2 regions of the Bacillus sp. FAU20 genome follow, and region 1 is predicted to be linked to the other one. Evidence: riboswitches for the same ligand, from Rfam matches in the RefSeq annotation. Region 1 holds a riboswitch; the other holds the start of a gene.

Evidence for each region. Region 1 has a riboswitch for preQ1 ahead of queC (7-cyano-7-deazaguanine synthase QueC). Riboswitches for the same ligand answer to the same signal wherever they lie in the genome.
Region 2: linked by a shared signal. The riboswitch ahead of AC0OM3_RS16590 (QueT transporter family protein) and the one ahead of queC (7-cyano-7-deazaguanine synthase QueC) in region 1 are both predicted to bind preQ1.

The regions. Positions count from the first base shown of each region.
Region 1 is NZ_JBVYHY010000021.1:777,555-789,782, forward strand. Features, by position in the region: gene AC0OM3_RS17810 (GntR family transcriptional regulator) at 1-340, opposite strand, end outside; gene nrdF (class 1b ribonucleoside-diphosphate reductase subunit beta) at 555-1,523, opposite strand; gene nrdE (class 1b ribonucleoside-diphosphate reductase subunit alpha) at 1,605-3,689, opposite strand; gene nrdI (class Ib ribonucleoside-diphosphate reductase assembly flavoprotein NrdI) at 3,676-4,035, opposite strand; gene AC0OM3_RS17830 (hypothetical protein) at 4,514-4,831, opposite strand; gene AC0OM3_RS17835 (hypothetical protein) at 4,931-5,125, opposite strand; gene AC0OM3_RS17840 (GNAT family N-acetyltransferase) at 5,371-5,949, shown strand; gene AC0OM3_RS17845 (histidine phosphatase family protein) at 5,985-6,587, opposite strand; gene AC0OM3_RS17850 (hypothetical protein) at 6,676-6,858, opposite strand; gene AC0OM3_RS17855 (YkvS family protein) at 7,092-7,277, shown strand; gene queF (preQ(1) synthase) at 7,326-7,823, opposite strand; gene queE (7-carboxy-7-deazaguanine synthase QueE) at 7,843-8,559, opposite strand; gene queD (6-carboxytetrahydropterin synthase QueD) at 8,552-9,043, opposite strand; gene queC (7-cyano-7-deazaguanine synthase QueC) at 9,043-9,705, opposite strand; PreQ1 riboswitch class I at 9,799-9,842, opposite strand; gene kinB (sporulation sensor histidine kinase KinB) at 10,049-11,257, shown strand; gene AC0OM3_RS17885 (DUF6254 family protein) at 11,269-11,385, opposite strand; gene AC0OM3_RS17890 (DinB family protein) at 11,487-12,020, opposite strand; gene AC0OM3_RS17895 (M3 family oligoendopeptidase) at 12,158-12,228, opposite strand, start outside.
Region 2 is NZ_JBVYHY010000021.1:535,589-547,816, reverse strand. Features, by position in the region: gene AC0OM3_RS16610 (DUF6123 family protein) at 165-425, shown strand; gene AC0OM3_RS16605 (DMT family transporter) at 428-1,333, opposite strand; gene AC0OM3_RS16600 (reverse transcriptase-like protein) at 1,347-1,733, opposite strand; gene AC0OM3_RS16595 (aldose 1-epimerase family protein) at 1,803-2,675, opposite strand; PreQ1 riboswitch class I at 2,808-2,852, shown strand; gene AC0OM3_RS16590 (QueT transporter family protein) at 2,859-3,347, shown strand; gene AC0OM3_RS16585 (ribonuclease H family protein) at 3,496-4,155, shown strand; gene AC0OM3_RS16580 (zinc-finger domain-containing protein) at 4,168-4,344, shown strand; gene AC0OM3_RS16575 (DUF2564 family protein) at 4,378-4,626, opposite strand; gene cspB (cold shock-like protein CspB) at 4,746-4,943, opposite strand; gene AC0OM3_RS16565 (YqcI/YcgG family protein) at 5,207-5,935, shown strand; gene AC0OM3_RS16560 (LysE family transporter) at 6,060-6,692, shown strand; gene AC0OM3_RS16555 (hypothetical protein) at 6,712-7,005, shown strand; gene AC0OM3_RS16550 (sterol desaturase family protein) at 7,084-7,713, shown strand; gene AC0OM3_RS16545 (DUF485 domain-containing protein) at 7,937-8,278, shown strand; gene AC0OM3_RS16540 (solute symporter family protein) at 8,281-9,831, shown strand; gene AC0OM3_RS16535 (aspartate aminotransferase family protein) at 10,021-11,370, shown strand; gene AC0OM3_RS16530 (DUF3986 family protein) at 11,427-11,705, shown strand; gene AC0OM3_RS16525 (cation:proton antiporter) at 11,772-12,228, opposite strand, start outside.

The sequences.
Region 1 (12,228 bases):
GAATTGTAAGAATTTCTTCTTCTGAAAAACCTAAATTGTCCATTCCATCTATAAAAGAATGAAGTAATTCTTTCGCCATCTCTTTTCGCAGCTCCATAATTTTCTCCCCTTCATTCGTTACATACCGTCCCATTCCTCTACGTGTTACAACAACTCCATCCCGTTCTAGCTCTTGAAATGTACGCTGAATCGTATTTGGATTCACTTGTAATTCACTCGCTAATTCACGGACAGAGGGAATTTTATCACCAGGCAATAAATGTCCTGTTACGATCTCTTTTTTTATGTATTCCATTACCTGAATGTAAATTGGTGTATTTGGAGAAAACTCTATTTTCATTTCTTCCCTCCTTTCGTATCGGTGTACTAGTTAAATAATACACCGATACAAAAGGTTTGTAAATACCCATTTAATTACAAAAAAGTTCTATCCGTTAAACGAATAGAACTTCCCAATATAAATCGCTATACAAAATAATAGTGTTATGTAAACAAAATTATAAAGAAAAACTGTCTTATCAATGAATAAGACAGTTTTTCTTTATAATCCTATATTAAAAGTTAAACACGAAGTCATCGTCAGCTAACTTTTCAACGTTCGTTGCTTTTACGTAACCATTTCCTTTTACAGAGAAGAAATCATGGTTTTTCGTATCTGTACGTAAACCATTTAAAACGATTGGGTTAATTTCTTCTTCTTCAAACTTCGGCTCAAGTCCTAAGTTCATAAGCCCTTTATTTGCATTGTAACGAACGAAACGATTTACATCTTCTACAAGACCGATAGAAGTGTAAATTTCTTCTGTATAGGCCATTTCAATTTCATATAGTTCCATTAATAACTCTTGTGTTTCTTTTTGCACTTCTTGTTGCTCTTCTGCAGAAAGTTCTGCGAAGATTTGTTGTGCTAAAATACCGACGAATACGCCGTGAATTGACTCATCACGAATTATCAAGTTGATAATCTCACCACTTGCTGTTAGTTTTCCTTGACCAGCTAAGTAAAGTGGATAGAAGAATCCGCTATAGAATAAGTAACTTTCTAAGAACACACTTGCTACCATTGCCATGTATAACTCTTTTTTTGTTACTTCAGGCTTTAATAAACGACGATAGTAACCAGTAATAATACCAGCTTTTTTCTCAAGTAACGGATGATTGTCTACCCAGTCAAAAATATCATCAATCTCTTCTTCTGTAGCTAACGTTGTGAAAATGTGACTATAACTTTTCGCATGTACTTCTTCCATAGCTCCCATGAAAGCTAATACACTTTTCGCTTGTAAATTTTCAAGATGAACAAGTACAAGTGGCATTCCTTCGCCACCTTGTTTCGTATCTAAAAGTGTTAAACCACCTAATACACGCTTATAAGCAATTTGCTCTTCTTTCGATAATTGCACCCAAGTATTTTTGTCAGACGAAACCGCAATTTCTTCTTCTGTCCAAAACTGAGCGATGTTTTGCTTCCAAAACATTAAACTAAAATCATCTTCTTTTTTGTTCCAGTTTACCGCACGCATTAAATCGCCCCTTCTCTAAATATGATAACTAAGCATGAGCAGGGTTCAGAAAACCCTGCTCATCATGTCTCACTTTTTATATTAAACGGTACAAGCCACACACTCTTCCACGCTTAATTTACGTGTTCTCGTATAATACAGACTCTTTAAGCCTTTTTTATGTGCATAGATGTAGTAACGTGCTAATTCACGTGTTGAAATATCACTATTAACGTAAAGAATTGTACTAATTCCTTGGTCAATATGTTCTTGAATTTCTGCGATTAAATCAATTAATTTAAACTGATTCATATCGTAAGAAGATTTATAGTACCAGAACGTATCTTTTGATAAATACGGCATTGGATAATATGTTGTCGCGTTCGCATATGTTCTTGATTCGATTTGACTTACGATCGGCATTACGCTTGAAGTTGCATTTTGAACGTAACTGATTGATTGTGTTGGAGCAATGGCAAGACGATATGAGTTGTATAAACCATTCTTTTGCACTTGCTCTTTTAAACTTGTCCAATCTTCTTTTGTTGGAATATGAATTCCTTCAAATAGTTGCTGAACTTTTTCAGTTACTGGGCTGTAATCTGTCGTTTCATACTTTTCAAAGTATGTGCCATTCGCATAATCAGATTTATCGAAGTCTTTAAATGTCTCGCCTTTTTCTGTAGCGATTTCCATACTTTTCTCAATAGAATAGTAATTTAACATCATAAAGAATGTACGAGCGAATTCTTTCGCTTCTGCACTTTCATAAGCGATTTTATTTTTTGCTAAATATCCGTGTAAGTTCATTGCTCCAAGTCCAACTGAATGAAGCTCGTCATTCGCTTTTTTCACAGTTGGTGCATTCGGAATAATCGTCATATCAGAAACAGCTGTTAAAGCTTCCATTCCCGCATGAACTGCTTCACGAATTTCTTTATTTTCCATTACGTTTACGATATTTAACGATCCTAAGTTACAGTTAATATCACGACGGATAATGTCATCTGTACCGTAATCATTTATTTCTGAAGTTTCTTGAAGCTGGAAGATTTCTGTACATAAGTTCGACATCTTCACAGTTCCAATATCCTTCAATGGATGTTGATTATTTGCATTTGATTTAAACATTAAGTATGGGTAACCAGACTCAAGCTGAATCATGGCGATTTTAATAAGCATATCACGTGCACTAATATCTAGTGGCTTCTTCTTCACTTTCGGATTGCTCATTAATTCATCGTACATTTCATCAATGTCAATATCATCTAAATGCTTGCCATATTCTTTATAAACCGTATAAGGCGCGAAAACGTGGAAAGGTTCGTTTTTCTCAGCAAGCTCAAAGAACTTACTTGGAACGATAATTCCGATTGATAGAGACTGAATACGGCTCTTCTCATCGGCATTTATTTTTTTTGTATCAAGGAATTCAATAATATCCCAATGGAAAATGTTTAAATATACTGCACCGGCACCTTTTCGTTGGCCAAGCTGATTCGCATATGAAAACGAATCTTCAAGCAATTTCATAACAGGTACTACACCACTTGCAGCGTTGTCGATACCTTTAATTTGCTCACCACGTGCGCGTAGCTTAGATAAGTTTAAAGCTACTCCCCCGCCGATTTTTGATAATTGCATCGCAGTATTAATGTTAAAGCCGATTGAATTTAAGCTATCGTCCATCTCTAACAAGAAACAAGACACCATTTCTCCTCTTCTGCTTCTTCCCGCATTTAAAAAGGTTGGTGTCGCTGGTTGGTAGTTTTGTTTTACAATCATGCTTGCGAATTGTCTTGCTTTCGAAACATCACCGCGTCCTAAGTATAATGAAACAATTGCTACACGATCTTCATAGCTTTCTAAGTATTGTTTTTGATCATTCGTTTTTAACGCATAATCTTTGTAGAACTTAGATGCTGCCATATAAGATTGGAACTCGAAGTTTTCACCATAAGCGATGTTATATACTTCCTCTACTTCCTCCAAGCTATACTCGTCCAGAACGTTGTAATAGTAATCATGTTCTTTCATATACTCCATTCGCTCTGCCACGCTATTAAAAGGAACGGTATTCTCTCTAGCTTCTTCCATAAAGACTTCTAATGCCTCTTTATCTTTATGAAGCTGATAAAAACCGTCCTGCATTTGCGTGATTTCATTATTCAGTTCAATGTGTCGCAATCTCCCGCACCCTTTCCTTAAAATATTCTACATCGTTATTTGTTCCAGATAACTCAAATTTTGATACAATAGGCACTTCATATTTAGTAGAAATCTTGTCAGCACTTGCACCGAACATGTCTCCCCAGTTACGATTGCCGCTTGCAGATACGCCTTTTAATTTTTCATTATTGCGCTCTAAAAAGTCTAAAACACGTTCTGGTACATTGCCAAAACCTGTTGTATACGTAATAAGAATAAAGTCTTCATCTATTACTAGATCTTCATCAATTTGAACGGCCGGCATATTTAATTTGTGAATGAAACGCTTCACGTTTCCTGTCATAGAATCATATGCAACTAACATTTCCGACCCTCCCTCTCAAATCTATATTCTCTATATGTTGTTCTTGATTTCTCTATATATTGTATTACGTTTCAAAATAAGACACAAGATATATGTATAAATTCTTTCTTTTTTTAACTTTTACTTTTCGACATGATAGCCGTTTTTTTTCAATACAATGACTATGAAACAACATTCTAAAACTCATGTCAATAAAGTGCTTTTCAAAAAAGTTGTCAACGAATTTAACCTTATTTTTAAAAAAGTTAACAATATATTTTGTCATAAAACGGTAGATGCTGAAGAAATATATTTCTCCAGCATCACGCAAAAAAGAACAGATATGAAACTATAATCTGCTCTAAAAAAAAGATTACATTTATCAAATTTACCTTATTAAATATATTATACATATACTTTCGTTTCTCGTTACATACTAAAAGATAACTATTATAGAAAAAGATTATTATTATGGAACTTCAATTTATTTATGAAAAGTTTATTCAGATTGCTCAATGCGCAAAATATCTTTTACAAATATATGATGCGGATTTTCATCTTTATCAATCATTGTACATACAGGAGCCTCTTCATCAAAGTATACAATCATTCCTTCTACGTACTGATATGTATGTTGAACTTGTACAGTTACTTTAATTTCTACTGCTTCTTCATATGCTCTTTTTATTTTCTGAAGCATTTTTGCTGAACATTTTCTTTTCTCTGGATACATAACCATTCCCATAAATCGATTGCCGGCTCTATCTTTCCACATATAATCCCAATGTGGTAAAATGCCTTGTTTAAAATCGCCCATAATTCCCCTCTCCTTTATCTTTTATTTATCCCGCATTAAACGTCCGATTGGTGAAGGCTACTAATCAGTGAGAGATGCCCTGCTGATCAAAATTCCTCTTTATGAACGTGGCGTTTCTGAATATGTATAAATCACTTGCCCGCCTCGCTGTGCGTTACCAATGAAATGTTTAAAGTCTTCTCGATTTACTAAAACTTCTCTGAACGTATAAAATACATCTTTCGTAACAACATACTCCTTTATTTCACCATTTTTCAGCTGATCCAAAATTGTATTTGCTAATTCTTTATCCATGTATTTCACCTCTATGCAATATTTTATTTTATCTTATATTCTATAGGTCAACAACTGTAAAATTATCCAGATGCTATACCTTCATTTCATTTTCATTATTTTTCAAAAGATATCTCTTTAGTATATGTCCACTAAATATCATATACTAACATAGCTACTTCTCTATATCAAACATTTCGACATTCAATTATGCAAAGTTTCACACCGCTATGCTACAATATATGAATAGAACTAGGAGGGATACTATGATTCGGAAAGCAAAAAAGACAGATGCGAAACTGGTAGCACCTTTATTGTATAACGCTCTGCACGAAATTGCTGAAAAAATCACAGGTAGCACAGTTGAGACAGAAGTATTACTAGGACTTGAAACATGGTTCTCAAAAAAGAAAAATCGACTGAGCTATGAAAACTGTTTTGTATATGAGCAAGACGGGGGTGCAGTTGGAGTTATTGTCGCTTATCACGGTAGTGAAGCAACACAGCTTGACGCACCAATTGTACATCACTTAAGAGAATTACATAAAGATGAATCAATTACGTTAGAAAAAGAAGCTGAGCTTGATGAGTATTACATTGATACATTATCAGTTTCAAGTGCACACGGCGGAAAAGGTATCGGTTCTAAATTAATTGAAGCTGCCGAAATCTATGCAACTGAAAAAGGGCATGAAAAAATCGCTTTACTTGTTAATTTAGAAAACACACGCGCCTATTCATTATACGAAAAGTTAGGTTATAAAAAAGATGAAATTGTTATGCTAGTAGGCGAACCTTATGCTCATCTCGTAAAACCATTAAACGTCAAAATTTCTATATCTTAAAAAGAAAGCACACGATTTATATAAATCGTGTGCTTTTATGTTAAATTCGTATTTAATATATTTCCATCCATCGCCTCGTGAAACGTATATGTTGTACATCCCCATGGCTTTCTATGCAAAATAGGAGAACCAGACCATCCCATTGCCCTCAGCTCCGCTCCAATCATCGAATTAAAATAATTATGACCTACAAGAGCAATACTTCCATGTACGAGAGCATAACGATGTAACAGGTAAGCCGCTTGCCTTGCCCTCTCTCTTACTTCCTTATAGGACTCAACACCTTTATGGTAGCCAAGTATCCATAATGTTCGTCCAATGAACATCCATACCTTAATTTTGCATTTCAACCACTTCGGAGCAAAAAAGCATGAAGGGACTTCAGCTTCTCTAAAAAGAGAATTTTGCATAAAAGATAAAGAATCCGTTAATTCAGCTGCTGATTGTACAGCACGCCTTTGATCACTTGTTAAGACAAATTTCGCTGCTTCAATTGCCTCTATTGTTTCTATCGGCATTTTAGCTTTTTGTATCATTGACTCGGAATCATACTGTTTCATCCATTCGTGAAATGAAGTAATTGTCATCGGTTCTCTTATACGACCTAAACAACCATGACGAATAAAAGAAATCTTCATTCTCTTCACTCTCCATTCATCACTTACGAACTTTATTATGCACTAGTTCTAAACATCATACCACGCAAGAAAATAAAGTTATATACCTTTACATCTCCCCACCACTATCATGTGTTATCGAAGCATGGATACCATCCATCCCATCAAAATATGTACTCGTATCATATTGACGAATCTTTTTTAAATGCATATAAGAAAATAAAAATAAAATTAAAGCTATAACACTCCCCACAAATTCAAACATCATTTTACCGCCTCTAATTTCTCCCACTTCAGTAGGTTATTCTACTTTTTCATTATACCTCGATATAAAGATTCCCGCATTTTCGCTATTTTTTTCAAATAGCATGGATTTTTTACATATTTTCTTACAAAAAGTGAATATTTTTCGATTTTTTACTTTGGAAACATTTACAAAGTAGGAAATATGGTTCAAAATAGGAGGAAATAAAAAAACCCAAATTTATTCTTTTTTTGGGAAAACTGTAACAAGGAGAGTTGCTTATGCAGATCGCAGAAACTGGAGATATAATCGAATTTAAAGGTGGAATGCAAGGCCGTGTTCAAAAAGTAAATCAAAACTCTGTTATTGTTGATATAACAATTATGAAGAATTTTAGAGAACTAGATATGGAACCTCTTACAGTTGTAAGTCATAAAAACTATACTGTCATTAATCAAAATGCATAATATAATAGAAAGAAAGGGCCTGTATAGTATACAGGCCCTTTCTTTCTATTAACGATTATCAATTGTTTCCGGATATAGATCGTGGTTCATCATGCGGTAGTCAGCCATTTGTTCATACTTCGTCCCTGGGCGACCGTAGTTGCAGTATGGATCAATTGAAATGCCACCACGTGGTGTAAATTTCCCCCATACCTCAATGTAACGTGGATCCATTAATTTAATTAAGTCGTTCATAATAACGTTCATGCAATCTTCGTGGAAATCACCATGATTGCGGAAACTAAATAAATACAACTTTAAAGATTTACTCTCTACCATTTTTTGCTCTGGAATATAGCTAATATAAATTGTTGCAAAATCTGGTTGTCCTGTTTTCGGGCATAAACTTGTAAATTCAGGACAATTGAATTTTACAAAATAATCACGATTTGGATGATTATTATCAAATACCTCTAATATTTCTGGGCTATATTCAAATAAATATTTTGTATTTTGATTTCCTAATAATGTTACATCTTTTAAATCTTCATCTAATCTTCCTGCCATTTTTAAACATCCCTTCTCATTATACACCGCGTTTATTTCCCCATACTAACGCATGAAGCTGAGGCAATACTTTTGCATCATTCATCTCTTTACAATTTACAGCTTTATCAATCAGCCACTCATACTTATCTAATAATTTTTTAATAAGCATCGCATCATCCACTGTTTTTGTATCATCGTTTCCTACTTGCAAGAAAAATGGTACCTTTGGATAACGTTCGTGCATCTTAACTGCATATTCAAAATCATAATCATCGAATACTACTACTTTTAAACTAATATCTTTTCCTGCTAGTTTCTGAATCATAGCATCTAACTTCTGAAAATCTGTTTTCATCGTCGAACTTGGTGGTTTTGGCGAAATTGTTACCTCATCAATTTCAAGTAACCAATCTTGCCACTTACTCCCTTGTGTTTCAATTGCCGTTCGCATTCCATTTTCTTTTAATATAGAAAGAAGAAACTCAATATTTTTCAGTAATGCCGGATTTCCACCTGAAATCGTAACATGAGAAAAATTTTCTCCTCCAATTGCAACAAGCTCACTCCAAATATCTTCTGCTGTCATCTGTCTAATTTGATCTTTAGCTGATCCATCCCACGTAAAAGCAGAATCACACCAAGCGCAGCTATAATCACAACCAGCTGTACGGATAAACATTGTCTTTTGCCCTACAACCATTCCTTCACCTTGAATAGTCGGACCGAATATTTCTAAGACAGGGATTTTACTCATCGAGCATCCACTCCCGTCTTACTTCCGCATAACTAGTCGGTGTCTCAAATAGACGAACGAATTCAACGCGAGCTCCCTTATATTCGTTCACACGATTCTCTTTTGTTAGTGCTTCTGCCATCTTTTCATAAATCCAAACGACCATATTTTCAGCAGTCGTATTCATTGCTGGTAACGTTTCGTTTAAATAACGATGATCTAAATGAATTTCTATTTCATTTTTCCAAATTTCTTTTATATCTCCAAAGTCAATTGCAAGACCTATTTCATTTACATATCCACTAATTCCAAATACAACTTTATATGTGTGACCATGTAAGTTTTTACATTTCCCTTCATAACAGTGTAAATGGTGTGCTGCATCAAATGTAAATTCCTTACTGACCATTACTCTTTTATTATGATATTTGAGTTGTTTACGCTGAATATCCTTGTCCATTTTTTGCAAATTCTCTACGATGCGAAATCCAAAAAAGTTATCCATTAGTTGTTCGCTCCTTCGCGTTCTTGCAGATACGTATCTAATCCTGCTTTACGAAGTTGACATGCTGGACATTCACCGCAACCATCACCAATGATTCCGTTATAACATGTTAATGTTTTTTCTCGAACAAACTCAAATGCTCCAAGTTCATCTGATAATTTCCATGTTTCAGCTTTATCAATCCACATAAGTGGCGTGTGAATGACAAACGGATAATCCATAGATAAATTTAATGTAACATTTAACGATTTCACAAACACGTCACGGCAGTCTGGATAACCGCTGAAATCAGTTTCACATACACCCGTTACAATATGACGTGCTCCCACTTGTTTTGCTAATACAGCAGCAAATGATAAGAAGAGTAAATTTCGTCCATCTACAAATGTCGATGGCAATTCACCTTCTTCATGTGTAATCTCCATATCCGTTCTCGTTAACGCATTTGGAGCAAGTTGATTTAATAGACTCATATCTAGTACCGTATGCTTTATTCCTAGCTCTTTCGCAATTTCCGCTGCACAATCAATTTCTAGCTTATGACGTTGATTGTAATTAAACGTTACAGCTTCTACCTCTGCAAACTGCTCTATTGCCCAAAATAAACATGTTGTACTATCTTGTCCTCCACTAAAAACAACAACTGCTTTTTCTTTTTTCATTACACTCATTCTCCTTCTCTACTATAAATAAGAAGAAAGAACGTTCTTGAACTGTCACAATAAAAAAACAAAACAATACCTAAGGATATTGTTGTTTCCATAGTTTTTTATAGAGGGAGTTCGCGAACCTCTCCCGCGCGGTGCACGGAATTTCTTCTTTCATTGACACAGCTTATTGTAACATATTGTATACTAGCGTAAAAATTTCTGATTTTTCGGTTATTTTTCATTTCATTTCTTTCATTTTATAGTATGATTAATTTAATATAAGAAGAGAGGGGGCATCCCACTGAAATCCTTTATTATTTATCTCTTTTTAAATATATTATTCATCCTGATTACAATGCTCGTATATCATTTATTTTGGAATCAAAAAGGGAAACGCTCTCCTAAATTAAATTCAGCTATATTTATTGTACTCTGTTGCCTCGCTACCGTACTCTGTATTACATTTGCAGCAAAAATAAATAATGGTTTTCAATTTGATATGCGCCATATTGTATTAATTGTCGGTACATTAACGGGAGGGCCTATTGCTGGTGGTTCTATCTTAGTTGTATTAAACATATATCGCTTATTATTAGGTGGGGTAGGTGTTTTCCCATCTCTTATCGGTTCTGTTCTTCTATTTATTGTTCTACTATTAACATATAAATTTTTCAATCGAACTTCTAATCGTATAAAAATAACACTTGCTATTATCTACAGTCTCACATACGGATTTAGTTGGATACCCTTCTTCCTTTCCAAGGTTACAAATAAGACTGATTATATACCGCATATTATTGTGTATGAGTTATGTTCAATGCTTGGTACAATCCTAATTTTATATTTACTACACATATTACAAACTCAAGTTCGTCTCCAAAACGAACTTATAAATGCTGAAAAGTTTCATTTAATTGGTGAAATGGCAGCATCTATCTCTCATGAAATTCGCAATCCATTAACTTCAACGAAAGGGTTTTTACAACTGTTACAATCAGATACATGCACTGAGCAGGAACGAAAATTATATATTGACATTGCCATTAACGGCATCGAACAAGCAAATCATGTTCTTACAGATTATTTAACCTTTGCCAAACCTAGCATTGAAAAAGAGCAAACATTACAGTTAGAAGAAGAATTACTACATGCATTGTCGTTAATTACACCGCTTGCTAATTTAACAAATGTACGTACTCATTATATAAAGCAAAGCACTTCTTTTTTTATCGCTGGAGAAAAGCAAAAACTAAATCAATGTTTATTAAATATTTTAAAAAATTGCATTGAGGCTATGCCAAAAGGCGGTGATCTTTATTTCACATTAGTTCCTGATCATAAGCATATTCAGTTATATATAAAAGATACAGGAGTCGGTATGGATTCGGAACAAGTAAAACGTCTTGGCTCTCCTTTTTATTCAACGAAAGAAAAAGGCACTGGACTTGGAATGATGGTCGTATTCAGTGTTGTTCAAGCTATGAATGGAAAAATTGATATTATAAGTGAAAAAGGAATCGGTACAACCTTTTTATTAACGTTTCCACTCATACAAAAAACGTGATGAAATACTCATCACGTTTTTTCTGTTCCTTCAACTAATTCAGCAAAAGCTTTCACTTTTCCGTGTGGTTGTTGATTTTCTTTACGTGCTTTCCAGGCGCGCTCTTCTTCTCGCTTCTTCTTAGACATGTTTTTTCAACTCCTTCTTTTCTTTCTCCATGTAGTATTCCAAAATAAGAAAGAAAACTATGCACGTATCAAAAAAGAAGTGGTTTCCCACTTCTTCCACTTTAGCGCTGCAAAATTGCATGTTTCGCCTCTTTTAACTGCGTAAGATGTCTTTGTTCATGCAAATCAAGAAATTGAACCCATTGATACAAATTCAGATCATTAAAAACAGGATGCTTTAATCCATTTTCAAATAGATCTTTTTCATCTATAACACTATGAAGTGCGTGTAATAGTTCTTGTCGTGAATGTTCTAGCAATTGAATTCCTTGCTGTTTTTTCATTAAAGTTTCTGTTGGTTGCATTTGCTGAGGAGCTTCTCGTTTATGTGTGCGATCAAGCGTAAGTTGGAGGTCTTTAAATGGAGTCATGTTTCTTTCATTTTTTTGTAAAGCATATACAAGGGCAGACGTGACAGATTGTTCAACTAAATGCAAGTGGTGTAAAATTTGAATAATACTCCATTTATCACGGCGTGGCTTTACATTCACTTCGGTGTCATTTAACATTTCAATTTCTGATAATAGCGTGCTTCGAGTAGACTGTAATGAGTTTACTAAACTTTCTAAACTTACATCCATATTAGATTGAAGCATACTTGTTCCCCCCTTTTGTTGGTCAAAAGAGGTGCTCCTTATTAGAAACACCTCTTTAGTATTCTGAATTTTCTTTTATTATCTCATCATTTTCCCATTATGTCGATGTTAAACATGTGAAAAAAAGTGCATGTTTTTTACAATTTTGTGTCGTCAATCGCATGTAACCATGCTTCAATTTCTGTAATAACACTTTTCACACAGCCTT
Region 2 (12,228 bases), 240 kb from region 1:
TAATATAAAATAAGTTACCAGTTACATATTCTTTTATATTGTAAGGAAATCCTCTATCGTCTACTTCGGATAGATTTACAAAGTTGTCATATAAATTTCATTCTCATAGCTTGTAAAAACATGTATGATAGGAGATGGAGAATTTTTGAGTAGGTGGGAATAGCATGCAAACAGTAGAAGATTATCTTTCATTCTTACATACGAAAGGATTTAAACTATCAGAGGAAGCACAAGGGTTTATTATGTTCGGACAAGGATATACGGGTGCATCTGATGGAATTGTGAACGCGGCAATAGAAGCGACAATTAAACATCAGTTACAGTTTGATGGGAGTTATTTTGTTGCGTTATTAGAACGATTGAAAGAAGAAGAGATTACAGATAAAAAAAGCGCTAAGGCTTTTATGCGGAAGTTACAAGCGTAACTTCACGCAGCCTGCGCTTCTTTTTTTGTTTTGGAAGGTAATTCAACAAACACCATGCCTAGGAAAATACAGAGGCATCCGATAATAGCGGAAATAGAAAGTTGTTCGTTTGCAACGAGAACGCCTGTTAAGGCAGCGAAAACGGGCTCCATTGCGAAAATAATGGCTACTCTCGTTGGAGACGTATGTTTTTGCGCTGATGTTTGAATGAAAAAAGCAATGGATGTTGCGAATAGAGAAGTTAGAAATAGGGCGAATAAAAAGGAAGAATTCGTCCATAGTGCTGCTGAAAGTAATTTTTCCCAATCTTCAAACAAAAAGGCGCAAATAGAAGAAAACATACCGACAGCTAACACTTGCGACGTACTTAACAATAAAGGTGATATTTTCTTAGAGAAGAAGCCATTAACAAGAATATGAGTAGCGAAAGCAACCGCGCAACCGAGAACGAGTATATCTCCAATGTTTAATTGAAATGAATCACCAGCTGTTAATAAGTATAAACCTGCTGTTGCTACAGCAATGCCCATTACGATAAAAATAGTAGCTTTTTGTTTTAAAAAGATAAAAGACAAAATAGGTACCATAACGATACTAAGCCCTGTTAAGAATCCTGCTTTTGAAGAAGTTGTATAAAGTAAGCCGAATGTTTGTAACACATAGCCAACACATAAAAAGAATCCAACGATTAATCCAGCAAAGCTACTCTGTTTTATATCTTGTTTTGAAGTTTTTTTTGCGAAAATCATTTGAACGAATAATAAAATAATTCCGGCGAATAAAAAGCGAATACCATTAAAAGTAAATGGACCAACGAAAGACATAGCATTTTGAACGACAACAAACGTAGCTCCCCAAATAAAAGAGACAAATAATAAAGCAAGAGGAGCAATCCAATCTTTTTTCACACTCATACCTCCGTTAATTTTGTAAGATAGCCTTTCTAGCTAACTCATCAGCAACTTTATTTTGACTACTTGGAATCCACTTAATAAAAAAGAGGTCGAAATTTTTTATGTACTGCAGTGCTTCTTCTAATAAAGGTGCAAACATTTTATTTTTTGCGTATTCTTTTTCGACAGCTCGCTCGACAAGTTGCGAATCTGTACGAAAAGAGACAATGTTATAATTATGCTCCGTGCAATATTTTAATGCCGCAAGTAAAGCGTGGTATTCTGCTTCATGATTGGACATTGTCCCGAGGGGTAATGATAATTGTACAGCTGGTTGAACCCCTTTAATAAATACTCCCGCACCAGAAGGACCAGGATTTCCTTTTGATGCACCATCAATATATACTTCAATCAAAATGAGAAACCTCCAAATGATAAGATGATCCCCTACTTATATGTTTCTTTGAAGTAGGGGATAGAGTAATTAGCCGATTGTAATGCTATAACGACATGTAAATGTTTCATTCGCTTGTAAAGATTGAATTCCTTTTTTTTCCTTGAAATCTTTTGCTGGAGTTACTTCATCGGCAATTCCGTACCAAGGTTCAATACATAAGAAAGGTGCATTATCCCCTGGTGTCCATACGCCGACAAATGGGAATCCGTCAAATTCTACTTTTACAAATTTATTATGTTTATGAGAACGAATCGAAATTTCATTCGTATTCATATGTTCAAAAATAAGCGCATCATTTTTGAATAAATCATATGTAAGTGGCAATTCATTTGTATTTTCAGCGATTAATTGCTTTTTGTTTGAAAGATAAGGTCCTTCTAATACACTGGTTTCTAAGTGTTCCGAACCATTAAACGATAAGTGATAATCTGTAAATGATTCACCGTCCAATAAAGGCAAGTTGAATCCAGGGTGTGCTCCGATTGAGAAGAACATCTCTTTTGAAGTAGGATTGTTTACTTCGTATGTTACATGAACACTTTGTCCATCTAGCTCATAAGAAACGAGTAATTCGAATTCGTATGGGTATTTTTTTAATGTTTCTTCATTACTAGTAACGATATAAGTGATCTTTGTTTCGCTTTGTTCTTTCACAGAGAAAGTAAGATCACGAGCGAAACCGTGTTGTGTTAATGAATATGGTTTACCGTCTACGTAGTATGTATTATCTACTAATCGACCGACAATTGGGAATAAAATTGGTGCGCGGCGCCCCCAATAAGTAGAATCACCTTGCCATAAATATTCTATGTTGTCTTCTTTTAAGCGAACGCTCTGTAATTCTGCACCTTTGTCAGAAATGGAAACGATCACTTTTTCATTTTGAATTGTTGCTGTCATGAAGTGAAACCTCCTAAATCTTTCATATGTTTCATTATACGTTGTCTAAAAGAAAAAAGGTAGTTCACGATAGGAATCTATTGACGAAAGAGGGGCTACCACGTAAAATATAATCTTGTTGCTTAAAAAACGAATAACGTGGTTCGAAACCATCCCACGTAAAAAAACTAAGGAGATTTTGTCATGAATATTAGAACTTTAGTCGGTAATGGTATTTTAGCGGCATTATATATTGCTGTTTCTATGCTTATTCAGCCATTTGGCTTTACGAATGTACAGTTTCGTATTTCAGAGATGTTTAATCATCTTGTTGTATTTAATAAGAAAGCAATTTACGGAATTGTATTAGGTGTATTTTTAACGAATCTCTTTTTCTCACCTATGATCGCTTACGATTTAGTATTTGGAGTAGGGCAATCTATTCTTGCATTAGTTGCAACGATTATTTCTATGCGATTTATTAAAGGTGTTTGGGCTCGTATGATTTTTAATACAGTTATCTTTACAATTACAATGTTTATGATTGCAATTGAACTTCATCTTGCATTGGGTTTACCATTTATGTTGTCTTGGTTAACATGTGCAATCGGTGAATTTGTTGTCATGGCGATTGGTATGCCTGTAATGTACTGGATTAACAAGCGAGTACAATTTGAAAGATTTATGCAATAGATGAAAGAGTTATTCCTATAGGGATAGCTCTTTTTGTATGTAATCACATTGAATATAATGCTGTGACTATTGATACAATATAATAAAATAAAGTGAGGCTTTCATTAGCTGGCTACATATAAGAAGTCTTATATAAGGGGAATCTAGTATGAAATATAAAATTCATTGGTTGTATAAAACAAAGCGCGGTTTGCAGACGGAATTAACGACAGATTATATGAACATAGAAGAAGTACTTCAATTTGCAGAGGATTTTGAGAAAACGGGTAGGGTGAAAGAACTACTATTTTACGATGAAATGGATGCCGAATGGTCATTAAAGGAAATGAAAAAGCTGAGTAAACAAGTGGAGGAAGAGCCTCAAGAAATACACGTTTATTTTGATGGGGGGTATGATGTGCAAACGAAAGAGGCTGGCGTTGGTATATGTGTGTATTATAAAAAAGGAAATACAAACTACCGCATTCGCCGCAATGCATATATAGAAGGTATATATGATAATAATGAAGCGGAATATGCATCATTATTATACGGTATGAATATACTCGAGGAACTAGGGATTAAGTATGAAGCAGTTACACTTCGCGGAGACTCACAAGTGGTACTGCAGCAATTAGCCGGAGAATGGCCTTGTTATGATGAACATTTAAATCATTATTTAGATCAAATTGAACAAAAGGCGAAGCAAATGAAATTAAAACTTGTATGTGAGCCGATATCTAGAAAACAAAATAAAGAAGCACATCAATTAGCTACGCAAGCATTAGAAGGAACAGTTATTGATAGTCATAAAGAAATAACCGAATAGAGAGGTGCAAAGGTGGATAAAAAGCAACTCATTACAGAGGTAAATGACTTATTAGAAACGTATTGTGAAGGGTGTTTTTTGCGAGAACATAATCGAAAGACGAATAGTAAGTATTACGCTCATTCATTTTGTATCAGGCAATGTACAGTTGGAGAAATGTTGAAAAAGTATGGAGAACAGCTGTCATGAAAAAACATCCAGAGAAAATTCTCTGGATGTTTTTTAGTGCTTCGCTTCATTTAATTGATGCTCGCATTGACTTAATTTTTTTTCCTCATTCATCAGAAACGGCTCATCTAAATCTGTTGCAACAGACTTCATAATTTCAAGCTGAGAGCGAGCGGCTTCTACAGCAGTAGTAGCATGCTCTAATGTATCTGGATCCATTGAAATTGTTGCTGATCCTACCATTTTTTGTGCTGTTTCTACACGGAATTTCACTTCTTCAAAATCATTTACTTCTGATCCCATTAATAATTCCTCCTTTGTATAGTGCGCATTTCACATAGTTTTTGCTCTGTAAAACGGAAATATACAAAGGAATAACAAAGGAGGTTACCAAGTAAGGTAACCTCCTGTTATATGTTGGATTAAAGTTTTACTACGTTAGCAGCTTGAGGTCCGCGGTTACCTTCAGTAATATCGAAAGATACTTCTTGACCTTCTTCTAAAGCTTTGTAGCCGTCTCCTTGAATAGCAGAGAAATGTACGAATACATCGTCAGCGCCTTCCATTTCGATAAATCCAAAACCTTTTTCGTTGTTAAACCATTTTACTTTTCCTTGCATGTTACAATTCCTCCTAAAAGCGTTTACTATTTTCATTTAGTGAAATTCATTTAAAAAAATAATATAAACTAAAAATGCTATATTCTTGAATATTCTGCTAAATGATTAATTTAAATATACACGAATTGGGAGAATTTAGTCAAGTAAGCGATTTTATTTTTTTGTATTTTTAAATAATTTTTCAGTCAAATTTTTAAATAGGTATAGGACAGACCGAGTATGTAATATTCTTAATTGAATGCTATACATAATGAGGTGAAAGAATGAATAAGTCTTACTTATTAGACAATGAAGGAATGAGAACGAGAACCGATATACCGGATTGGGTTGCAAAAGAATTTGAGATTTTTTCAAGTGTCGTGTTAGAACCAACTTTTCCATGTTATTTCGGTTTAACAGCTTTGAAAAAGAATGAACTTCGTTATTCATTTCTTTCTCATAATGATTGGAGTCATTTGCCACATACAATGTTATCTTTTTTAGAGTTAATGAAAGAGAGGCCGATTGTAAGAAGGGGCTTTTTCCTTTTTGTAGAACCGGAATGTGAAGAACAATCACTCGAATATTACCGTGATTCCTTTTGGAAAGTGTTACAGTATTTACATGAAAACGATAATCAAGCATGGCCAAAGCAAATTCCTGAAGATCCAGACCATTATTTATGGGAATTTTCATTTGGTGGTGAGCCAATATTCGCATTTGGAAATGCGCCAGCTTATAAAAAACGAAAAACTAGATATTTAGGGAATTCACTCGTTATTGGGTTTCAGCCACGCACTATTTTTGATGGATTAGAGGGAGATCATCCTAAAGGAGCATATTCAAGACAAATGGTCCGTGAGCGAGTTGAAAAGTGGGATCAATTGCCGAAACATCCTAACATTAGTCATTATGGTGACCCAGAGCATCGCGAATGGAAACAATATTTCATAGGAGACGATGTAGAGCTAATAAAAGGGAAATGTCCTTTTCTTCATAGGATAGAAAAGTAAGAGCCATCACCTAGATGGTTCTTTTGTATATTTTGGATAAAAAAGGGTATTTTATTATGAAAGCTAGTCTATTTTTTTAATTACATCATTAACTAGTAGTAAAGAGAGTAGAAAGGATAGAGCGATGTTTGGAGCAATTATACAGCAAATCGTATTAGGTATATCATTGGCTGCGCCAGTAGGGCCAATTAATATTGAAATGTTAAAACGAGGAATCGAACGTGGGTTTTGGCACGCTTGGGTTGTTGGAATTGGCGGAATGACTGCAGATGTTTTATTTATGCTTCTCATTTATTTCGGTTTATCTTCTGTGTTTATGTATACATATGTACAAGCCTTCATGTATTGCACGGGTTTTTTCTTGTTATTTTATTTAGGATTTCAAAGTGTAAAACAAGGAATTTTCCACTCGAATATGGAATATAAAAAAGAAGAGGTAGGTGGCCTTAAGCAATCGTTTATGGCAGGATTTTTAATTGCGATATCCAATCCATTAAATCTTGTTTTTTGGTTTGGTATATACGGAAGTACACTTAGCTCATTACTTACGAAGGTAACGAAACAAGAAGCTTTTTTATACAGTCTTTGCATTATTGCTGGTATTATTTTATGGAATTTAAATATTGCTTTTTCTGTACATTTTGGAAGAACTTTATTAAAACCAAAAGCGCTTGGCTACATAACAGCCGGAGCAGGTATTATTTTAGTATGTTACTCTATACATTTTGCATACAAAGCTTTACAGTTGTTCACATAAGATTGAAGGGGAGATTTTTATGTATCGAACCACTATTGAAGGAAAAGAAATTATAATTACGTTAGCGCCAAAAATCCGAAAAGAAATTACTGATAGAGATCCACTATATGAAACGGTATTTCATAATGCAGCAAGATTGTTACAAACAAAGCAACCGACGTTTGCAGTAAATCATGAAATATTGGGGCTTATTATTGGAGAAGTGCAAAGAGGAGAAGTAACAGTGTTTGCAGTGGAACATATTATTCCGAAGCAAAATATATTTGGACCAAACAATTTTTTCTCGACAATAGAACAGCAGGCAAATTTGTAAAGTGAATAGAATAAGAATAGAAAAGAAATAGTCGTAACGATATGTTGCGGCTGTTTTTTTGGAAAAGGGGGAAACAAGATGAAGAAAGTGGGGAAAGAGTTCTTTTTACAACATGATATCGTTATTATGTATAGCATTCTATTTATTTTCATTATTATTTTAAAAATGCAATTTTTTACGTGGTTTGGTATGTTAGCATGTATGGTTGGGATTGCTTTCTATACACTTAATGAATATATGACACATCGTTTTTTATTCCATATAAAGCCACCTAAAAACACATTTCTATTAAAAATGTTAAGAAGATTGCATTATGATCACCACGTATATCCAGATGATTTAAAACTTTTGTTTTTACCTGTTTGGTTTAGTATACCTAGTTTTACTATATATTTGCTTATAGCATATGGTATTACAAAAAGTGTTACTATTACACTTTCATTTGGAATCGGAATGATTATTATGCTACTCGTTTACGAATGGAAACATTATATTGCCCATAGACCGATTCGTCCCGTCACTAAGTTTGGAAGATGGTTAAAAAAACAACATATATTACACCATTATAAAAACGAAAAGTTTTGGTTCGGTGTTTCAAATCCAGTATTCGATTTTATATTTGGAACACTTAAAGACGGAAAAGAGGTTGAGTTAAGCGAAACAGCTCGTAATTTAGAAAAGGAAAAAAAGACAAAAGTAGTGCGTTAAGCACTGCTTTTGTCTTAATGAGGAAAAAATAAGTAAGGTGTCACTTTATGTTGAAAAAGTATATTAAAAATTTAGGGGAAATTGCCGAAAAATGTCTATCAAAAAATCTTTGCATGAATGCACGGATTGTCTACAATAAGTATAAGTTTCTGAATATTTATAAAATTTAGTCTTTAGGTATGCAAGGGGGAAGTGCATTTCAAGTAAGAGGGGGGATCGGTTAATGAAACGAGATGATACGTCAGCACGTAAGTTGCAAAATGAGGTGAATTATACAGAGGTTGTTCAGTCAGAAGAATTTCAATTGCTATTAAATACGAAAAAGAAGTTCATCGTTCCAATGAGTATTTTCTTTTTAAGTTTTTTTATTGCGTTACCTATATTAACATCGTATTCAAAGGTACTCAATACACCGGCATTCGGTGATGTTACGTGGGCATGGGTATTTGCATTTGCTCAATTTATTATGACGTGGTCATTATGTATGATTTACAGCAAAAAAGCGGAATCCTTTGATAAAATCTCACAAAACATTCTGCAAGATATGCAAAAAGGGAGGGGATGACTTTGAATGTAACCGCTTTTGCACTATTTTTAATCATCGTACTTGGTACACTCGTCATAACTTATTTTGCATCGAAGAAAACGAAAAATGCGAGTGAGTTTTATACGGCTGGAGGGGGATTAACTGGTTGGCAAAATGGTCTGGCTATTGCAGGAGATTATATGTCTGCTGCGTCCTTTCTTGGTATAGCTGGGGCGATCGCGTTAACTGGGTTTGATGGGTTCTTTTATAGCATCGGTTTTTTAGTTGCATACTTAGTTGTATTATACTTAGTTGCAGAGCCGCTTCGAAATTTAGGAAAGTACACGTTAGCAGATATGATTGCAGCGCGTTTTGATGCGAAAAAAGTTCGCGGAGTTGCAGCGCTTAATACGATGACGATTTCGATTTTTTATATGATTGCACAATTAGTTGGGGCTGGTGCACTTATTAAATTATTATTAGGAATCGAATATACGACATCTGTTTTAATCGTTGGTACATTAATGACAGTGTACGTTATTTTTGGCGGAATGACTGCGACGAGCTGGGTTCAAATTGTAAAGGCTGTATTACTTATGGCTGGTACATTTATTATTTCTGTTATCGTTTTCGCAAAATTTAATTTTAGTGTGACTGAAATGTTCGCACAAATGAAGACAGCTACACCGTTAAAAGACTCGTTTTTAAACCCAGGAGTAAAGTATAAAGATGGCCTTGATACGCTATCTTTAAATTTAGGACTAGTTCTTGGTACAGCTGGATTACCACATATTCTTGTTCGCTTCTTTACAGTTCGTGATGCAAAAACAGCACGTCAATCTGTAGTATACGCGACGTGGTTAATTGGCGCATTTTATATTATGACAATTTTCTTAGGATTTGGGGCAGCGGCATTTGTAGGGAATGAGGCAATTATTAAAGCAAATCCTGCTGGTAATATGGCAGCACCTTTATTAGCGAAAGCGTTAGGTGGAGATTTCTTATTTGCTTTCGTATCAGCCATTGCTTTTGCAACGATTTTAGCTGTAGTGGCAGGCCTTGTATTAACAGCAGCGTCAGCCTTTGCACATGATTTTTATAATGAAATTATTCGCAAGGGGAAATCAACGGAAAAAGAGCAAGTTTCAATGGCTCGCTATGCGTCTATTGGAGTAGCGGTATTATCCATTATACTAGCGTTATTTGCTCAAACATTGAACGTAGCATTTTTAGTTTCATTAGCATTTGCAGTTGCAGCGAGTGCAAACTTACCAGTTATATTATTCACAATATATTGGAAGCGTTTCAATACAGCGGGTGCCATCTCTGGTATGATTGTTGGTCTCGTATCAGCTATTGTTCTCGTAGCGTTAAGTCCGAATGTTTGGAATCCTGTAGCTGGAAAAGCTATATTTGTTGGAGAAGCGATATTCCCATATACGACACCTGGAATTATTTCGATCCCGCTCGGATTCCTTGCAGCGTATTTAGGGACCATTTTATCTAGTAAGAAAGAAGATGCGGCGAAGTTTGATGAAATTCTTGTGAAATCTAATACTGGTCATGGTATTAGTGATGCGTCTTCACATTAAAAAAGAGGGGCTTTTCGATAATAAGAAAAGCTCCTTTTTCTTTTGTCATTTTATTGTAAATAATACTGCTTTGTAAGTAGGATTTGTCTTAATTTTGTGGAATGAAAATAAGCAGGGAGAAATTTAAATCATCATGGCACCAGCGCAGCTTTTGTGAAAAATAAGTTGTTATGGAAGGTGGAAGAAATGATGAAAACGAAACAGACTGATGAATTATTAGCAAAAGATGAGCAATATGTTTGGCACGGAATGCGTCCCTTTAGTCCAAATAATACAATGGTAGGGGCAAAAGCAGAAGGGTGCTGGGTTGAAGATATACAAGGGAAAAGATATTTAGATGGTATGAGTGGTCTTTGGTGTGTGAATAGTGGATACGGCAGAAAAGAGCTCGCAGAGGCAGCTTATAAGCAATTACAAACATTATCATACTTTCCGATGTCACAATCGCATGAACCGGCTATAAAGCTTGCAGAAAAATTAAATGAGTGGCTTGGAGGAGAGTATGTTATTTTCTTCTCTAATAGTGGTTCGGAAGCGAACGAAACAGCTTTTAAAATAGCAAGGCAATACTATGCGCAAAAAGGTGAAGCACATCGTTATAAATTTATGTCACGTTACCGCGGGTATCATGGAAATACAATGGCAACGATGGCAGCGACGGGACAAGCACAGCGTAGATATCAATATGAGCCATTTGCTTCAGGCTTTTTACATGTAACGCCGCCAGATTGCTATCGTATGCCTGGAATAGAAAGAGAGAACATTTATGATGTAGAATGTGTGAAAGAAGTAGATCGCGTTATGACATGGGAATTAAGTGAAACGATTGCAGCTTTTATTATGGAACCAATTATTACGGGTGGAGGCATTTTAATGCCACCACAAGACTATATGAAAGCTGTTCATGAGACGTGTCAAAAACACGGTGCCTTGCTCATAAGCGATGAAGTGATTTGTGGTTTCGGACGTACAGGAAAAGCATTTGGATTTATGAATTATGATGTGAAGCCAGATATCATTACGATGGCAAAAGGGATTACGAGCGCATATTTACCGTTATCAGCAACAGCTGTGAAAAAAGAAATATATGAAGCATTTAAAGGGAAGGGAGAATATGAATTCTTCCGTCATATTAATACATTTGGTGGAAATCCAGCGGCTTGTGCATTAGCACTTAAAAACTTAGAAATTATGGAAAATGAAAATTTAGTTGAGCGCTCTGCACAAATGGGCTCGCTTTTATTAGAGCAATTAAAAGAAGAAATTGGAGAGCATCCACTTGTTGGGGATATTAGAGGAAAAGGTTTACTAGTTGGAATTGAGCTAGTAAATGATAAAGAGACGAAAGAGCCAATTGATAACGACAAAATTGCAAGTGTTGTAAATGCTTGTAAAGAAAAAGGGTTAATTATAGGGCGAAACGGTATGACAACAGCAGGATACAATAACGTCTTAACATTAGCACCACCGCTTGTTATTTCGAGTGAAGAAATCGCTTTTGTTGTTGGAACGTTGAAGACAGCGATGGAACGCATTTAATGAATGAAGCGAGCTGTAGATTACAGCTCGCTTTTGTTTAGTAGGAGGAGTTTTTTATGGAGAAATATGATCCTAGTCAACATTATCACATCGGATATTATGAAGATGGATATGATTTGGAAGTGACAGCGTACAAAAGAATAAATGAACCAGTTTGGGATGCTTATATTCCGCACTATGAGGCAGACGGTTTTTATAAGAAAGTGGAGGAAATGAAACTAGGCGAATATATAGATGATTATGGCATTAAGGTGTATTCATTTAGTAATGATATCGATGATGAAGAAGCTCGAACTATTTTTGAAAAATGGTTAAAAAAGCACGAGATTGTTTAAAGATAAAACAAAAAGGAGATTGCTATTTTATAAGATAGCAATCTCCTTTTATTATAGTAAACTTATTTACTTGCTTTCATTCATTGCTTTATCTTTAGCACCAAAAGTGTATTTTAACATTGGTGGTGTAATCATTGTAGTTAAAATAACGACAATAACGATTGCTGTAAAGTAATCTTGTGCTAATAGACCTGAAGAGAGTCCTGTTCCTGCGATGATAAGTGCAACTTCACCACGAGAAACCATACCAGAACCGATAATTGCAGAAGACTTTGCATCAAATCCAGTCATGCGTGCACCAACACCACAACCAATTAGTTTTGTTAATACAGCGATTACTGTTAATGCTAGGATGAACCAAATTTGATTGCCAATACCGTCAAATGTAATATTCATACCGATACTAACGAAGAATACTGGAACGAACATAGCGTAAGCAATTGGTTCTACTTTCTTTTCTACTTCATGTTTGTAGTTTGTTTGAGAAATTGCAATACCAGCAGCGAAAGCACCAATAATACCA